Regions from separate parts of the Tepidibacillus sp. HK-1 genome, predicted to be linked through region 2. Evidence: riboswitches for the same ligand, from Rfam matches in the RefSeq annotation. Region 2 holds a riboswitch; the other holds the start of a gene.
The links. A riboswitch is a leader RNA that binds a small molecule or an ion and turns the genes downstream of it on or off. The one in region 2 is predicted to bind lysine.

Region 1 (3,430 bases), on a different contig from region 2:
CTTCCTGATAAACCAGGTTGTTATTTAATGAAGAATAATCATGGACAAGTTATCTATGTTGGAAAAGCAAAAGTATTAAAAAATCGTGTGCGTTCTTATTTTACTGGGAGTCATGATGCAAAAACCCAAAGGCTGGTTAATGATATTGTAGACTTTGAATATATTATCACTGATTCAGCGATTGAGGCATTAATCTTAGAGAACCATTTAATCAAAAAATATCGCCCTAAATACAATATCATGTTAAAGGACGACAAAACTTATCCCTATATTAAATTAACGAATGACGAACATCCGCGTTTAGAAGTGACACGCAAAGTATTAAATGATAAAGCAAAATATTTTGGCCCTTATCCTAATGCCGGTGCTGCACAGCAGGTTAAGAGGCTTTTAGATAAAATATACCCGTTAAGAAAATGTAAAACACTAAAAGATCGGGTTTGTCTATATTATCATTTAGGTCAATGTGTGGCTCCGTGTGAATTTAAGGTGGAGCATTCTACTTATGAAGAAATGACCCGAAAAATTATCCGTTTCTTGCAAGGGGATTATAAAGAACTAAAAAAAGAACTTCAGCAAAAAATGGAGAAAGCGGCTGAAAATTTAGAGTTCGAACGCGCAAAAGAATATAGAGATCAAATCAATGATATTGAAGCAATTATGTCCAAACAAGTGATTAGTTTAAATGATCGTGTCAATCGAGACATTTTTGGTTTTTATATAGATAAAGGTTGGATGTGTGTTCAAGTTTTTTTTATGAGGCAAGGAAATCTGATTGAACGGGATGTTTCTATTTTCCCTTATTATGGAGTACCAGAAGAAGATTTTATGTCCTTTGTTACACAGTTTTACTTTGAAAATCCTGTATTGCCTAAAGAAATTTTGTTGCCAGAATCATTAGACAAAGAATTGTTAGAAGAATGGTTACAAATTAAGATCCAACAACCAAAACGAGGTCAAAAAAGAAAATTAGTAGAAATGGCGATTGAAAATGCGAGAATTGCTTTAGAAGAGAAGTTTAAAATGGAAGAAAAAAATATATCTAAAACAAGTCTAGCCATTGAACTTTTAGGTAAAAGTTTAGGGATTGCAACTCCACATCGTATTGAGGCTTTTGATAATTCCAATATTCAAGGTGTCGACCCTGTATCCGCTATGGTTGTATTTATTGATGGTAAGCCTGATAAATCGAGTTATCGAAAATTTAAGATAAAAACGGTTGAAGGACCAGATGATTACCATACGATGCAAGAGGTGATAAGGCGTCGTTACACAAGAGTGTTAAAAGAAGGTTTAAATCTACCAGACTTGGTCATCGTTGATGGCGGAAAATTGCAAATTAATGCTGCAGTTGATGTACTAGAAAATGAGCTTGGTTTATTTATTCCAGTAGCTGGGCTTAAAAAAGATGAACGACATAAAACAGCAGTATTGTTAATGGGTGATCCACCTGTTCCAGTATCTATGGAAAGAAATAGTCCGGAATTTTATTTATTACAACGAATTCAAGATGAAGTTCATCGATTTGCGATTACGTTCCACCGTCAAACCCATAAAAAAACGGTGTTTGCTTCGCAATTAGATCAGGTTCCAGGTGTTGGTGAAAAGCGGAAAAAATTATTATTAAAACACTTTAGCTCAATAAAGAATATGAAAGAAGCTCCTGTTGAGGAATTTCGCAAAATTGGAATTGGCGATAAATTAGCTAAAACGATTTTGGAAGCAATAAATACTGAAGAATAAGGGTTTACATTTCTTTACCGTATGATATAATAACTTCAAAATTTAATAGTATACCTCACTATAATCATATTTAGTTAAAGTGGGGTAGGGGCGCGAAATTCAAGAGTCATCTTTTAGAGGAAGCGAATCTGATGAAAAAAGATAAAAGGGACTTTCGCCGAAGCCTATTTCTTCGCAGGAAGTAGAGCTGGGTCTACATTGAACAAGTGTAGGACTGTCATAGTTAAATGATCCCAAATTTAACTATGGAGAACTATCTTGACTATTTGGGGGTGGGGAAACTTTTATGTTGTGATTCACAACAGGAGTCTATTTCCTGTTGTTTTTTTATATTAAATTGTACTTTGTACAATTCTGCGAAACTAGAAGAACATCGCAATATGTTGGAAAGGGTGGAGAAAATGGGGATCGTGGTTCAAAAGTTTGGTGGCACATCAGTAGGTACAATTGACCGAATCAAAAACGTTGCAAAGATTGTTACGAAAACGAAAGAACAGGGAAATCAGGTAGTTGTGGTTGTTTCAGCGATGGGAGATTCCACTGATGACCTTCTAGACATGGCTCACCAAATCACGTCTACACCGTCTTCAAGAGAACTTGATATGTTATTGACAACTGGAGAACAAGTCTCAATATCCTTGTTAGCAATGGCTTTGCAAGAAATAGGTTTTTCAGCAATTTCCTTTACAGGCTGGCAAGCAGGAGTAAAGACAGAATCAGTTCACAGTAAGGCAAGGATTACAGATATATCATCCGAGAGAATAGTACAAGAGCTAAAAAATGATAAGATTGTTATCGTTGCAGGTTTCCAAGGGGTGAGTGAGGAAGGGGAAATTACGACCTTAGGTAGAGGTGGATCTGACACAAGTGCTGTTGCATTAGCAGCTGCATTGAAGGCTGATCTATGTGAAATCTATACAGATGTAGATGGGGTTTATACAACAGATCCCAGAATAGAACCTAAGGCTAAAAAGCTAAAAGAAGTTAGTTTCGATGAAATGCTTGAATTAGCAAATCTAGGTGCAGTGGTTTTGCATCCTAGAGCAGTAGAAAACGCGAAAAAATTTGGTGTTCATTTGGTTGTAAGGTCCAGCTTGGTTCAGGTTGAAGGAACTGTAATAAAGGAGGAACATGGTATGGAACATGTAAAGGTAGTAACAGGTGTAGCCTATGACATGAATGTTGCCCGTGTACAGGTCATTGGCTTAGAAAACAAAATCAATGCTTTGTCTGATCTATTCTCTACCTTGGCAAAAGAAAAAGTCAATGTAGATATGATTGTTACAAGTGATTATGGGGAAGACAAAATCAATGTTTCTTTTTCTATCACAAGCAGTGATTTACAACATACGTTAGCTATTCTGGAACGTTATGTGGAATCCTGTACAACGATTAGTCATGAGGATCATTTAGCAAAGGTTTCGATCGTGGGGGCTGGGATGATATCTAACCCTGGAGTTGCAGCTAAAATGTTTGAGGTCTTAAGCAATGCAGATATCCCGATCAAAATGGTAACCACATCTGAGATTAAGGTTTCCTGCCTTGTTCCTAAGGAGTATGCTATTTCTGGAGTACAAGAATTACATCGTTCTTTTGAATTAGATCATGAATAGAACATACCAATTCTTTATCCCTCTTTTTACAAGAGGGATTTTCATTTGTTCCATTTTCTTCATAGAAAGGCATG
Region 2 (3,430 bases):
TCGCCAAAAATTGCACCTGTTAATACTGCTCCTGCGCTCATGATAATAAAATTAGGGTCTGAAGATAATGCAGCTGCCAATGGAATAGTTAACGGCATTAAGATACCCATCGTACCATAAGAAGTACCAGTTGCAAATGAAATAATTGCTCCAAAAATAAAGATAATCGCTGGTAAAGCAAATGCTGGTAGGGTATCAGATAATAGACCAACAAGATATTTTGCAGTACCTAATTCTTTCATTGTACTACTTAAGGACCACGCTAATAGTAAAATAACCCCAGTGATCAAAAGAGACTTCATTCCGTTAATCCATGTTTCAATCGCTTCCGAAACGGTAAAGATCTTCTTACCAATACCCATGATCATGGCCACAATACTTGCAAAAAGAGCAGCCTGGAATAATACTACACTTGCATCAGATGATCCAAAAGTCTCACGAATGGCTGCAAAGGACAATGGACTAGATTGAATCAGTTGTTTTACAGCCTCATCCTCTCCACCCATGATCACCATGTACCCATTATAATAAAAGCCACCAAAGGATAGAATCATTAAAAGCCCAATGGGAATAATTGCATTCCATACATTTAATTGGATGCCCTCTTTTGGCTGAACATCTTTATCGTCAGTTGCCATTGGTTTTGCTGTATCCGCTAATACTTTTCCAGTTGTTCTTGCTCGACGTTCTGCCTGATACATCGAACCAAATTCTCTCATAAATAATGCCGTAGCTACAACAAAGACTAATAATAAAATATTATAAAATCGGAAAGGGATTGTATCCATAAAGACACCATAAGCATTGACATCTTGCCCAATTGAAGAATATGCATCTTTAATTAACCCAACTTCATAGCCAATCCAAGTAGAAACTAATGCAATACCCGCTATTGGCGCTGCAGTGGCATCAATAATAAATGAAAGCTTTTCTCTTGATACTCGTAATTTATCTGTAACAGGACGCATAATCGGTCCAACAATGAGTGAATTCGCATAGTCATCAAAAAAGACCAGTATACCTAAAAGCCAAGTAATCACTTGTGAACTTCTTGGGGTTTTTGCTCTTTTTGCTAACGATTCAGCTACCGCTCTTGCCCCACCCATCTTTGTAACTAAGGCGATTAGCCCACCAATTGCTAAAACTTGAAGGATAATTCCAGCATTCCAAGGGTCTGCTAAAGATGTCAAAATATATTGTACAACCTGAAGCAATCCCTGAAATAAAGCACCTAAAACATTATACGATGTAAGTTGTAACAAAAATGCTCCTGAAAAGACGCCGATAAATAGCGACAACACAACATTTTTTGTAATAAAAGCTAATATGATTGCAATCAATGGCGGGACTAATGTCCAAAAACCAAACTGTTTTGCATGTTCGGCGGCTTGATCAACTTCTTCTGCAAAAGCAGGCAAATGTTGAGATAATATGATGAGTAAAGTAAATAAAAACACAGTTATTTTGTTTCTCACTCTCTTTGCATCTCCTTTATCTATTCTAAATATGTTCGAACAAAAGCATATGATAAACAAAAAAAAACTTGAGGCTATATTTGCCTCAAGGTTTATTATGACCAAATAAGTAATTCATAAAAAAACACTTGTTGGCAGATAGCTCTCCACAAAATACATTTTGTGACAGTTCTACATATATTTTATGCAGAACCAGCATATAACCCTTTGGGCTAAAGTTATACACTTCGGCGGTTCTTCCTTTCAGATTACCCAAAGCCCTATTGAAGATAATCTTACTCTTAAGTAACCGCACCTCTATACTTACCAGTTCATATTCGGTTATTATAATTTTGTTCGACTTTTATATATTACTAAGTTAACACAGTTATGTCAACAGTAAAAAAAGAAGGATCAGATCCTTCTTTTTGGATAGATTATTTACTATACGTTTCAATTTTTGTTGGTTCAATCACGACTGGCCCAACACCACGTGGAACTTGTACAGATTCACGAGTTGTTGCTTCAAGTTGCTTCGTAATGTAATTTGCTGCAACATTTGGGTCAATTCGATCACCACAAGTATATACATCAATACTTGCATATGAATGCTCAGGAAAACTGTGAATCGTTAGATGAGATTCTGAAATAATGACAACTCCACTAACACCCATCGGTGCAAACTTATGAAAGGCAACTTCACGAATTTCTGCGCCAGCTTCAAGTGCTGCATCAACCATCATTTTTTCAATAAATTTTAAATCATTTAATTTTTCAACATTACAACCCCATAATTCTGCAATTACATGACGTCCCATAGTATCCATAACGTCATCCCCCTTTTTACAATAATTCCATGCCCTCTCAAGCATGCGGGACCTACGTCATCTACCACGGGGGAAAGTTAGTCCGATGAGGTCCTAACCCTTTGAGTAGATACTGGTTCCTTAGTTATTTAAAAAGTAAATTGAATTTCACGAATTTCAGTATACTGGTTTTATCCCCTTTTTGCAAGAGAATTTTTATTTTTATTTTCATTTGCTGACACTGGAATCACTTACCTGTATTGAAACATTTGATTCTACATACAATACGATTACCAACCGATAAGGAGGTGAACAACAATGGCAGCAGGGCAAGAGCGCAGTAGCAATCAATTAGTAGTTCCTCAAGCAGGTCAAGCTTTAGACCAATTAAAATTTGAGATTGCTAATGAATTAGGAGTTCAAATTCCTCAAGACGGTTACATGGGATTCATCGCTTCCCGTGATAACGGTGCAATCGGAGGTAACATTACTCGTCGTTTAGTTCAAATCGCTGAACAACAACTTGCAGGACAAACTGTAACTAGATAATTCAATAGGATGCTCTGAAGTATTTGGAGATATGCTTCAGAAAAAAGTTAACAGCACTGATAATAACTCAGTGCTGTTATAGTATCTTATGCATTTCAAATCTATGCAGTTAAAACTTTATTTTTATGTTTTTGTTTTTCTTTGTCATGAAGATATTTAGCCAAATCAACTACCCGACATGAATAAGCCCATTCATTATCATACCAAGCCATTACCTTGATTTGATTTTCTCCAATGACCATTGTCGATAAGCTATCTACAATCGATGAATGATCGTTTCCTATAAAATCAGAGGATACTAGGGGTTCTTCACAGTATTGAAGGATGCCGTTTAATTCCTGAAAGCTTGCTTTCTTCAGAACCTCATTCACCATTTCAACTGTCACTTTTTTTTCAACTTGAACGACAAGATCTACGATTGATACATCAGGAGTGGGTACTCTGAGAGCGACTCCATTCAACTTTCCTTTTAATTCGGGAAGAACAAGTGACACTGCTTTTGCAGCTCCAGTTGAAGTTGGAATAATCGATTGCCCCGCTGCTCTAGCTCTTCTTAAATCTTTATGCATATTATCAAGGACTCGCTGATCATTGGTATAGGAATGAACTGTAGTCATCATT

Region 1: it holds a riboswitch for lysine, as region 2 does, so the genes downstream of both, BEN26_RS04465 (aspartate kinase) here and BEN26_RS09190 (Na+/H+ antiporter NhaC family protein) in region 2, are expected to answer to the same signal.

What each region holds. Positions count from the first base shown of each region.
Region 1 covers NZ_BDGM02000006.1:64,499-67,928, reverse strand. The annotation lists gene uvrC (excinuclease ABC subunit UvrC) at 1-1,743, shown strand, start outside; lysine riboswitch at 1,821-2,007, shown strand; gene BEN26_RS04465 (aspartate kinase) at 2,145-3,356, shown strand.
Region 2 covers NZ_BDGM02000015.1:69,054-72,483, reverse strand. The annotation lists gene BEN26_RS09190 (Na+/H+ antiporter NhaC family protein) at 1-1,475, opposite strand, end outside; lysine riboswitch at 1,607-1,783, opposite strand; gene speD (adenosylmethionine decarboxylase) at 1,892-2,281, opposite strand; gene BEN26_RS09180 (alpha/beta-type small acid-soluble spore protein) at 2,579-2,809, shown strand; gene BEN26_RS09175 (glyceraldehyde-3-phosphate dehydrogenase) at 2,911-3,430, opposite strand, start outside.